One region of the Brenneria nigrifluens DSM 30175 genome, then DNA from elsewhere that is predicted to be linked to it. Evidence: predicted binding sites of a transcription regulator. Region 1 holds the regulator's gene; the other holds the start of a gene.
The links. Region 1 encodes sigma-54, which starts transcription at its own class of promoters, with help from an activator protein. Its sites were predicted from a motif close to GTTGGCACANNTTTCGCTNT; they were not measured.
Positions count from the first base shown of each region.

Region 1 (5,691 bases):
TCTCGTTCCCGTTTGCCGAGCAGACGGGTACGCAGCATTTCAGCCAGCTCGTGCACCGACATTTCGGAGGTGTCGATGATCAGATCGGCGCGTGAACGCAGCGGCTCCAGCAGATCGTTTTCCTGATCGATGGCGCTTTCCAGCGACAGATTCTTGCTGGACAGCGGGTGCAGACGGCGGGTATCGCTGTAACGGCGGATCAGCGTATTGCGATCGGCATCCAGAAACAGCAACTGCGGCGCGAAGCTTTGCGGCAACTGGACCATGGCGTGCTCAAAGATTTCCGGCGACTCCGGCATATTGCGCACGTCGATGCTGACCGCCGCAGAGATATTGCGCTCAGCCAGCGTAGCGGCCAATTCCGGCAGCAGAACCACAGGAAGGTTGTCTACACAGTAGAATCCCATATCTTCCAGCGCGCGCAGGGCTACGGATTTTCCTGAACCCGAGCGACCACTGACGATCATCAGCACCATCTGGCGATTCCCCCCTGGCAACGTGATGGCGACCTGTCGCTGCCATTGTTTTGATCATGATTGTTTGCACAATGAATGGTAGGAAAACGGTGATTCCCGATCGTGCCGCCATTGCTCATCATCACCACCTGATTTAACCGGCTTCCGTCATAATCTGATACAGCGCTTCATCGCTTTGCGCGGCGCGCAGACGCCGGCAAACGGTTTTATCGGCCAGTCGCCTGGCGATCAGCGATAGCGTATGTAAATGGGTTTTACATTGTTCTGCCGGAACCAGCAAGGCAAAAAGCAAATCAACGGCTTGGTTGTCAACGGCGTCGAACGCGATAGGCTGTTCCAACTGGATAAATACCCCGACCGCGCCCAGGGCGTTGTCGTCCTCGAGCTTGCCATGCGGAATGGCGATGCCGTTGCCGATGCCGGTACTGCCCATGCGTTCCCGCGCGAGGAGGGCGTCAAAGATAATCTGCGAAGACAGATTAAGCTGCCGGGCCGCCAGTTCGCTGATAATTTCCAATGCCCGTTTTTTACTTTGGCAGTGGACGGAACTTCGGGTGCACTCGGGACGTAGCACGGTGCTGAGCTGCAAAACGGGATCGTTGTTCATTTTATCTTCACTTGACGACGCTTCCACTTCCGGTGAGCCCGGCCCGGGTATTTTATGGGCCGGGTCTGTTCCCCGCCCGTTCGGGCAGGGAGAAAAATCAGTGCTGTTTAAGCTTATCCTTGTGCTTGTTTAGCTGTCGGGCCAGTTTATCGATCAGCAAATCAATGGCGGCGTACATATCTTCCGCTTCTGATGTGGCATGCAGCTCTCCGCCGTTAACGTGCAGCGTGGCATCGGCGATTTGTTGTACTTTCTCCACTTTAAGTACCACGTTAACCAGATTAATACGGTCGAAGTATTGCTCTAATTTGGCGAACTTGGTATTCACGAAATCGCGCAGCGGCGGCGTAATTTCGATGTGGTGTCCGGTAATGTTTAGCTGCATAGCGTCTTCCTTCTAGTTGAGATCAAACCAGCTGTTTACGCTGATTTGATGGTGGGATAGATAAAGACTCTCGGTATTTCGCCACCGTACGCCGCGCCACGATGATGCCCTGATCGGAGAGCAGCGTGGTGAGCTTACTGTCGCTTAAAGGTTTGGCGGGGTTTTCCGCAGCGATTAACTTTTTCACCAGCGCCCGGATGGCGGTCGACGAGGCTTCGCCCCCGCTGTCGGTATTCACATGGCTGGAGAAGAAATATTTTAGTTCAAAAATGCCGCGCGGACTGTGCAGAAACTTCTGCGTGGTGACGCGGGAAATGGTGGATTCGTGCATATCCACAACCTGGGCGATATCGGCCAGCACCATCGGCTTCATAAATTCTTCCCCCCGCTCGAAAAAGTCTTGCTGCTGTTCGACAATGCAGCGGGTGACTTTGAGCAGGGTATCATTACGGCTTTCCAGGCTTTTTATCAGCCAACGGGCTTCCTGCAAATGGCTGCGGATAAACTGACCGTCGCTGTCGCTGCGCGTGCTGTTGCCCAACGCGGCATACTGCTGATTAATCTGCAACCGGGGAACGCTGTCGCTATTCAATTCGACCACCCAGTGTCCCTGAATTTTGCGCACCAACACGTCGGGGATCACATATTCCGACTCCCCGGTGTTGATTGACTGCCCCGGACGGGGGTCGAGAGACTGAATCAGCGCCAACGCTTCCTTCAGTATCTCTTCTTTCAGTCGGGTGGCGCGGATAAGGCTGCGGAAATCATGATTCGCCAGCAGGTCGAGATGGTCGCTGACAATCAGCCGTGCCTCGCCAAGCCGGGGGGTATCGTCGGCAAACTGCGAAAGCTGAACCAGCAGACAATCGCGCAGATCGCGCGCGGCGACGCCAATGGGATCAAAGCGTTGTACCCGCTTGAGCACCGCCTCCACTTCGTCCAGCGTGACGCTTTCATCGCCGATGCTGTCGAGAATGTCTTCCAGCGGCACGGTGAGATAGCCGGTGTTGTCCACGGCGTCGACGATGGAGGTGGCGATGGCCGCGTCGGTATCCGAAAACGGCGTCAGCTCCACCTGCCACATCAGGTAATCCTGCAGGGTCTGGGTGGTTTCACCCTGGTAGATCGGCAGTTCCTCGTCCCGATAGTCGGTGCCGGTGCCGGAAGGCGTGCCGGCGGAATAAATTTCGTCCCAGGTGGCGTCGAGCGGCAACTCCTCCGGCATATCCTTGTGCTCAAGCGCTTCACCGGTATCCAGCGAATCGCTGTCGACGGTCTCGAATGACTCTATTTCTTCGTGGGTGTCCGTTTGCTCAAGCAACGGATTGCTTTCCAGCGCCAGTTGAATCTCTTGTTGCAGTTCAAGCGTGGACAGTTGCAGCAGGCGTATGGCCTGCTGTAGCTGTGGAGTCATGGCCAGTTGCTGGCTAAGCCTGAGTTGCAAACCTTGCTTCATGTAGCGCCGACGTCCTTACTTACCATATCGTTCAATGAAAAATCCTACCCTATCAGAGTCGGAAGCCTTCGCCCAGATAGACGCGCTTGACCTGTTCGTCGGCCAGTATCTCTGTGGGGGAACCGTGAGCGATTAAATGTCCCTGACTGACGATATAGGCGCGTTCACAGACGTCCAGCGTTTCGCGGACGTTATGATCGGTAATCAACACGCCCAGTCCGCTGTCGCGCAGATGCTCGATTATTTTTTTGATATCAATCACCGAAATGGGATCGACGCCGGCAAAAGGCTCATCCAGCAGGATGAATTTGGGATTCGCCGCCAGCGCGCGGGCAATTTCCACCCGACGCCTTTCCCCGCCGGACAGGGATTGTCCCAGACTATCGCGCAAATGAATAATATGGAATTCTTCCATCAGCTCGTTGGCGCGGTCTTCCTGCTGCTCCGAGGTCAGATCCTTGCGGATCTGCAGTATCGCCATCAGATTGTCATACACGCTCAACCGGCGGAAGATGGACGCTTCCTGGGGTAAGTAGCCGATTCCCCTCAGCGCGCGATCGTGCAGGGGCAGCAGGCTGATATCTTCGTCATCAATCACGATCCTCCCTTCATCGCGTTGCACAATCCCCACCACCATATAGAACGTGGTGGTTTTCCCGGCGCCGTTGGGGCCCAACAGGCCGACAATCTCGCCGGAATTGACGGTCAGGCTGACATTTTTCACGACCTTACGGCCTTTATACGCCTTGGCCAGATTTTCTGCGATTAATGTTGCCATAAATTATTCAGTGACTCGTGGTTGCGGTTGCTGAGCAGGGGAGGATTGCCCCTTGTTATCTTTCTGCTGAAGCTGCGAGGGGACCAATACCGTCGTCACGCGTTTGCCTTTATCGCTGAACGCCTCCATCTGCTGCTGCTTCACCAGATAGGTGATTCGGTCGCCTTTAACGTTGCTGTCCAACTGCTCCAGATAGGCATTGCCGGTCAGCGTCAGAAAATCCCTGTCCAGCTCGTAGCGGATTTTCTGGGCGTGGCCTTTCACCGGCTTGCCGTTGTCCTGCATTTGGTAAAACGTGACCGGGTTGCCGTAGCCTTCGACCACCTCTCTGCCTTGCTCGCCCTGCGGACGTATCACCACCACCTTATCGGCCTTCACCTCGATGGTGCCCTGCCTGACCACCACGTTGCCGGTGAAGGTCACGGTGTTGCCTTGCATATCAAGAGACTGCTGGGCGGAATCGATATGAATGGGCTGCTCGCTGTCCCCGGTTACGGCGAAAGCCGGAATGCTGAAGGCGAACAGCGAGCTGGCGAACAGGGCATGACGCATCGGGTTATTTGTGTTGAATTTCATAAGAAGTTTTTACCTTTTCGATCAACTCGGCTCTCTTTTCACGCAGATTACCACGCATTTTCATCCCGTTAGAGGTGAAACTGGCGCCGTACAGCGTGACTTCATCGTCGGAGGAGACGTCCTGCGTCACCAGATTAACCTGGGCATTGTCCGTTTTTATCCGCTCCAGCTGTGAGTCATTGGTCAGACTGTTGACCTCGACGTGACCGTACAGATAGAGCATTTTATCTTTGGTCAGCTTGGCGCGATCGGCGCGCACCGACCAGGTGGCGGTACCCTGTTCGTTGAACAGCGTGGCGACCGGGGCGGTAAACCAGCTCAGTTGCTCGTCATTGAAATATTCCGCTTTGTCGGAAATCAGTCGGTAACTCAGCTTCCCGGCGGGGCTGTAAACCCGCGTCGCGGTTTTCTCGCTGGTGTAAACCGGCACGGCGTTATCCTGATTATCAGGCGGGGGCGCCGCGTCGCGATCGGCGAAATTCCAGCCGATCAGAACGAGAGCCAGCAGTGCCAGCAAGGCTGTCAGCCAACGCTTTGTTTTACTCATATCGACAACCCTTTGGCATGCTCCAGCTTATTCTGTGAGAACAGAATTAAATCGCAAAGTTCACGTACCGCGCCGCGTCCGCCGGCGATGCGGGTGACATAGTCGGCGCGCGGCAACAGCAGCGGATGCGCGTCGGCGACGGCGACGCTTAAGCCCACCTGGGCCATTACCGGCCAGTCGATCAGATCGTCGCCGATATAGGCGACCTGGTCGGCCGTCAGCGACAGTTTATCCAACAGATCGTTGAAGGCCAAAATCTTGTCCGATTGCCCCTGATAAAGGTGGGCGATCCCCAATGTCTTACAGCGATCGACGAGCATATTGGCGGTGCGGCCGGTAATGATGGCGACTTCAATACCTGACGTCAGCAAACAGCGAATACCGTAGCCATCCCGGACGTTGAACGTTTTCAGCTCCTCGCCCTGATTGCCCATGTAAATCAGGCCGTCGGACAGTACGCCGTCAACGTCGCAGATCAACAAACGAACATCGCGGGCCTTATCCAGCACCTGCCGATCGACAGGTCCGTAACAGGTATCGGTTTGCGCCCTGATTTTACTCATGCATGTCTCTCTCTTACCCTACAGTATTTAACGCGCCGTGCGTGATTTGTTAACCGCCGTGATGTATCACACCACGCCGGCGCGCAGCATATCGTGCATATGAACGATGCCGACCAGACGATCGTCCTCCGCCACCAGCAGCGAGGTAATATGGCGTGATTGCATCAGGTTCAGGGCATCCACCGCCAGCGTTTGCGGCGTTACGCGAATACCGCCCGCGGTCATCACATCAGCAATTCGCGCGCTGTTCAAGTCAATCCCCATATCGAAAATCCGCCGCAGGTCGCCATCGGTGAAGATGCC
Region 1 is NZ_CP034036.1:4,444,655-4,450,345, reverse strand. It holds gene rapZ (RNase adapter RapZ) at 1-476, opposite strand, end outside; gene ptsN (PTS IIA-like nitrogen regulatory protein PtsN) at 610-1,083, opposite strand; gene hpf (ribosome hibernation promoting factor) at 1,181-1,468, opposite strand; gene rpoN (RNA polymerase factor sigma-54) at 1,491-2,924, opposite strand; gene lptB (LPS export ABC transporter ATP-binding protein) at 2,977-3,702, opposite strand; gene lptA (lipopolysaccharide ABC transporter substrate-binding protein LptA) at 3,706-4,278, opposite strand; gene lptC (LPS export ABC transporter periplasmic protein LptC) at 4,259-4,825, opposite strand; gene kdsC (3-deoxy-manno-octulosonate-8-phosphatase KdsC) at 4,822-5,388, opposite strand; gene kdsD (arabinose-5-phosphate isomerase KdsD) at 5,455-5,691, opposite strand, start outside.

Region 2 (5,691 bases), 880 kb from region 1:
CCTGCTGCGGCTGCTTCCTTCCGGACCTGACCGAGTCCACAGGGTAGTGTTGCGGGAGAACCGACAGGGCCCCCATTGACAGTGCCCCGCCAAACATTCGTTACAACGAAGCGACGGGCATTATGGGTGATGGACAGGCCAATTGCAAGCTAACGCCGTCTGAACGTTGTTTTCTTGCTCAGCCCGCTATGCCACTATAGGTTTTTACATCAATTGAATACAGGAATCCTTGGATGACAGGGGAAAATGACGCTTTTCGCCAACGCGTTTTTCAAATCGTGGCCGCTATTCCTTACGGGAAAGTGGCGACCTATGGCGATGTGGCGCTGCTGACCGGCTCTCCTCGGGCATCGAGACAGGTCGGCGGAGTACTAAAACGTTTGCCCGAGGACAGTAAACTCCCCTGGCACCGGGTGATAAACCGCAAAGGCGAGATATCGCTGGTCGGCGGCGACCATCAGCGCCAGAAATCAGCGTTACGGGCTGAAGGAGTGAGCTTTACCCGAGAGGGGAGAATCGATCTTGACAGGTTCCGTTGGCGGTACGCGCCGTAAAATCGCGGTGCGTACCGTTTGGATAAATCACCAGGAGGATTGAACCGGTTGTGATGGCGTTATCGACGGCGGTTCCGACGACAATGGCGCCGAGTTGTGCGCAGGTAAAGGCACGGAAGGTACCGGTACCAGGACCAGATCGGCATTATTCACGCCATTGGTGATAACCGGTAAAACATTCTCCGTCACCAGCACTACTCGGTTATCTATCGCCACGGCCGCGCTGAGTAAAATACGCGCTTTAGGTTGGATATCGGCCGGATTATACGGCAACACAAACTGGAAAGGCGCCTGTTTCCCCTCGGTACGAGTTACTCGCTGGGCAATCACTTTTGAAGGCGCATCCGCCAGCGACGCATCGGACACCGTCACCGTTACCACCGCATTAGCCGGTAAGGCGATGCGCTGACGAATATTCACCGTCCCGGTAACGGCCGGCTGAGATATGGTTGTATGCTGAGCGGAAGTGGAGGTTACCGGTGCGCCGGTATGAGGAGAAACGCCATAATCACTCTTCTCCGCACAGGCGGTCAACGCCATCGATACCATGATTCCACCTGCGATATGCCATAATTTCATGCGATCAGTCTCCTTTTATTATTGTCGGAATGCCGGTATCAAAGAAACCGACTTCGCTATACCCAATATACCCGTCATACTTCAGGGTGCGGGAAGACAGCAATCAAATACCCCCCCAGTGACCGGGAACACACCTGCAACCTGAAAAATAAAGGGTATAAGTAGTATGGGTTACTTAATAGAATAATGATGGTACAAAATTCTGATATTTTCCTGGTTTATGATTTAAATTACTTATATCAACCCGTTAGCCCCCATTTAAAATGCGTAATGGGTTTTCACTTTCTAAATAACGTGTAACCAATGAGGCCGACAGTATGAGCCAGGCATTAAAAAACCTTCTCGACCTCCTTAATCTGGAAAAAATCGAGGAAGGATTATTCCGGGGACAAAGCGATGATTTAGGACTGCGCCAGGTCTTTGGCGGACAAGTGGTGAGCCAGTCGCTGTCAGCGGCCAAACAGACCGTGCCGACGGAGCGCGGCATCCATTCATTTCACAGCTACTTTCTGTTACCGGGCGATAGCCGCAAACCCATTATTTATGATGTGGAAAATCTGCGCGACGGCAATAGTTTCAGCGCGCGCCGGGTCAACGCCATCCAGAATGGCAAGCCGATTTTCTATATGACGGCCTCATTCCAGAGCCATGAAGAGGGCTTAGAACATCAAAATGTGATGCCGGTGGTTACCCCGCCGGAAGAGCTCAGATCGGAGCAGGATATTGCTCAAAGCATGGCGCACCTGCTGCCGCCGCAGTTTCGTGATAAGTTCACCCAGCCGAGAGCCATTGAGATGCGCCCGGTAAAATTTCATAACCCGCTGCAAGGAAAAGTGGAAGAACCGATACGACATGTCTGGTGCCGCGCCAACGGCCCGTTGCCGGACGATGAACGCGTGCATCAATATCTGCTTGGCTATACATCCGACTGCAATTTTCTGTTAACCGCATTACAGCCGCACGGCATCGCCTTTCTCGAACCGGGTATTCAGGTTGCCACCATCGATCACTCGATGTGGTTTCATCGCCCATGCCGTCTCGATGACTGGCTGCTGTATAGCGTGGAAAGCACTTCCGCCTCGGGAGCCCGGGGGTTTGTGCGCGGACAGTTTTATACCCGTGAAGGCGTACTGGTCGCTTCCAGCGTACAGGAAGGCGTTATGCGCCGCCTCTCCGCGGGCAAATAGGACAGCCCGTCATAAAAAATCGCCGGGAGCGATTTTCAACGTCGTTTGCGACGGCCCGTAGGGTGACGGGCAGGACAGCCCGTCATAAAAAATCGCCGGGAGCGATTTTCAACGTCGTTTGCGACGGCCCGTAGGGTGACGGGCAGGACAGCCCGTCATAAAAAACAGGGCGCGGAGATTATCCTGCGCCCTGCCGATCAATATATATTCACACTACTTACTGGTTGTAAGCATTCTCGCCATGGCTGTTGACGTCCAGACCTTCGCGCTCCTGCTCTTCCGGTACGCGCAGTCCAACAACCAGATCGGCCACTTTGAAAGCGATGAAAGCCGCCACGCCGGACCATACGAAGCAGACAATAACGCTGAACAGCTGTACCCAAACCTGGTGAGCCATGGTCACGCCTTCCGCATACCCCGTCCCCCCCAGAGAAGCGGAGCTGAATACGCCGGTCAGAATACAACCTACGATACCGCAGACGCCGTGAACGCCGAACACATCGCAGGGGTCATCAACGCGCAGCCATCTTTTCAGTACGGTTACGCCCCACAGGCCGGCAAAACCACCGGCCAGGCCAATAATCAACGCCCCGCCGACGCCCACCGTCCCTGCGGCAGGAGTAATGGCGACCAGGCCGGCGATACAGCCCGAACAGGCACCCAGCAGCGAAGGCTTACCGCGAACCAGCCACTCGCCGGCAACCCATGCCAGGATCGCCGCGGCGGTCGCCACCACCGTATTCAGGAAAGCCAGACCGGCAATCTCATTTGCCGCACCGGCGGAACCGGCGTTAAAGCCGAACCAACCGATATACAGGATCGCCGTACCGATAAACACCATCGGCAGATTGTGCGGCTTCAGCGCTTCTTTACCGAAACCGGCACGTTTGCCCAACAGGTAGGCGCCGACCAGACCGGCAACCGCGGCGTTGATATGCACCACCGTACCGCCGGCGAAGTCCAGCGCGCCGTCAGCGGCCAGATAGCCGCCGCCCCACACCATATGGGTCATCGGCAGGTAAGAGAACGTCAGCCACAGCGCGACGAAGATCAGCACCGCGGAAAAACGGATACGCTCGGCGATGGCTCCCACAATCAGCGCCACGGTGATGCAGGCGAAAGAAGCCTGATAAGCCACATGCACGTACTGATAAAATGTACCGGTAATCGAATCAACGGCAATTCCCTTCAGCAGGAAGTTGGCAAAACCGCCGAAGAAAGCGTTACCTTCGCTAAAGGCCAGGCTATAGCCGTAGACGACCCATAAAATACACACCAGTGCAAAAGAAATTATTACCTGTGACAGCATGGAAAGGACGTTCTTGGCGCGAATCAAACCGCCATAAAACAGCGCGATTCCAGGTATAGTCATAAAAAGTACCAGCGCGGTACAAATCATAATAAAAGCATTATCCGCTTTATCGATCGTTGGTGCCGCGGCCATCGCCCAAGACGGGAGCAAAGCAGCCACACCAAGACCCAATGAGGAGACAAGTTTTTTCATTTTCATCCATCCCTATTTACGCATCTAAGCCAGGTGTTAAAGTGCGGCTTCGTCAGTTTCGCCAGTACGAATACGAATAACCCTTTGTAACTCAGCAACAAAAATCTTACCGTCACCAATTTTTCCGGTATAGGCCGCTTTGCTGATGACATCAATGACTTCGTCCAGTTGATCATCGGCAATCGCAATATCGATTTTCACTTTCGGCAAAAAATTAACGCTGTATTCCGCACCGCGATACAGCTCGGCATGCCCTTTCTGACGTCCAAACCCCTTCACTTCAGTGACGGTAAGTCCCTGAATGCCAATGGAAGACAAGGCCTCACGCACATCCTCCAGCTTGAATGGTTTTATCACCACAGTAACCAGTTTCATTCATCATCCCCCTAACCGTTAAGTTCAGGCTTTCGCCCGCCGCTATCTCGGATTACTCTCATTTCGGATTATCTTCACGCGCTAAATAAAGCAAAGGGTGTGCCATAAATGATTTATCCCATGGATATCAGCGCAAAGAACGCGGTTCAGGTCGGTTAACCGGGTGAAAAATCATCTATGGGGAAAAAAAACCAAAAAAGCGGGGCGCGCAACGCACCAATATAGTGCATTGCGCGTAATTTCAGTGCATGAAGACGAAAAACCGCATGAATATGCTTGGTGATGGTGCGAAGCAACCGGCTGCCTCTGCTTTTCGCTTGTGCTTATGAGTGCATCCGGTCACGGTACAACCACGGACTCATTAGTCAGCGTAACCGCCAGTTCTTCTCCCGCCAGCTGCAGCTGATACATCTGATAATAACGCCCCTGCCGACGCAGCAACTGCTCATGGGTGCCCCGTTCGACGATCTGTCCGTGGTGGAGCACCATAATGGCGTCGGCCTCAACGATCGTCGATAGCCGGTGAGCGATGACGATCAGCGTCGTTTGGTCGCGGATAATGCTCAGCGCTTTCTGCACCGCCTGTTCCGTACCGGAATCAATATTCGCCGTGGCTTCATCCAATATCAGGATCCTGGGGGTTTGCACCAGCACTCTGGCGATCGCCAGTAGCTGCTTCTGCCCGGCGGACAAAGTGTTTCCCTGCTCCCCAATGCGGGTATGCAGCCCCTCGGGGAACGAACGCACCAATTCGGATAGCTGCACAATATCAAGCACCCGCCATACTTCCTCTTCGCCGATATCGCGGCCCAGTGTGACGTTGGTATACATGGATTCGGCCAGCACCACCGGATCCTGCTGCACCATGGCGACATTCTGGCGCAATACCTGATGCGACAAGGTTTGCAGCGGACGTCCATCCAGACGAATTTCGCCTTTATCCGGCGAATAATACCCCATCAGCAGATTGGCCAGGGTGCTTTTGCCGCTGCCGGTATGCCCTACCAGCGCCACGAACCCCCGCGCGGGGATAGTCAGGGAAATATGTTGCAAGACGTTTTTGCCGCTACCATAAGAGAAGGAGACGTCGTCGATCTCCACGCCCCCCTGAGTAAGCATACGCCCATCGCCGCCGTAGCCTTGCTTCACGCCGTCCATCAGCTCAAAGATGCGCTCGCCGGCCACCACCGCCTGCTGCAGCATGGACTGCTGAGTGGTCAGTTCAATTAGCGGTTCATTTAGACGCCCCAGGTAATTGATAAACGCATACAGCACGCCGACGCCGACCGATCCCACGGCGCTAAAACCAAATTGCAGTAACAGACCGCATAGCACCATGGCGGAAAACAGGCTGAGCAACGGGCGTAACAGGAACCCGTCAAGGCGCAGCGTCTGCATGCGCGCCCGATAATGCTCCCGGCTGGCGCCGCCCAGCCGTTCGCCAAATCGGGCCTGCTGGCGAAATTGCTGAATCACGCCCATGCCGTTGATA
Region 2 is NZ_CP034036.1:3,561,354-3,567,044, forward strand. It holds RNA gene ffs (signal recognition particle sRNA small type) at 1-66, opposite strand, end outside; gene EH206_RS16710 (MGMT family protein) at 234-554, shown strand; gene EH206_RS16715 (YbaY family lipoprotein) at 582-1,133, opposite strand; gene tesB (acyl-CoA thioesterase II) at 1,451-2,320, shown strand; gene amtB (ammonium transporter AmtB) at 2,538-3,824, opposite strand; gene glnK (P-II family nitrogen regulator) at 3,861-4,199, opposite strand; gene EH206_RS16735 (SmdB family multidrug efflux ABC transporter permease/ATP-binding protein) at 4,539-5,691, opposite strand, start outside.
Region 2: the regulator sigma-54 is predicted to act here: its motif matches at 4,287-4,306, upstream of glnK (P-II family nitrogen regulator).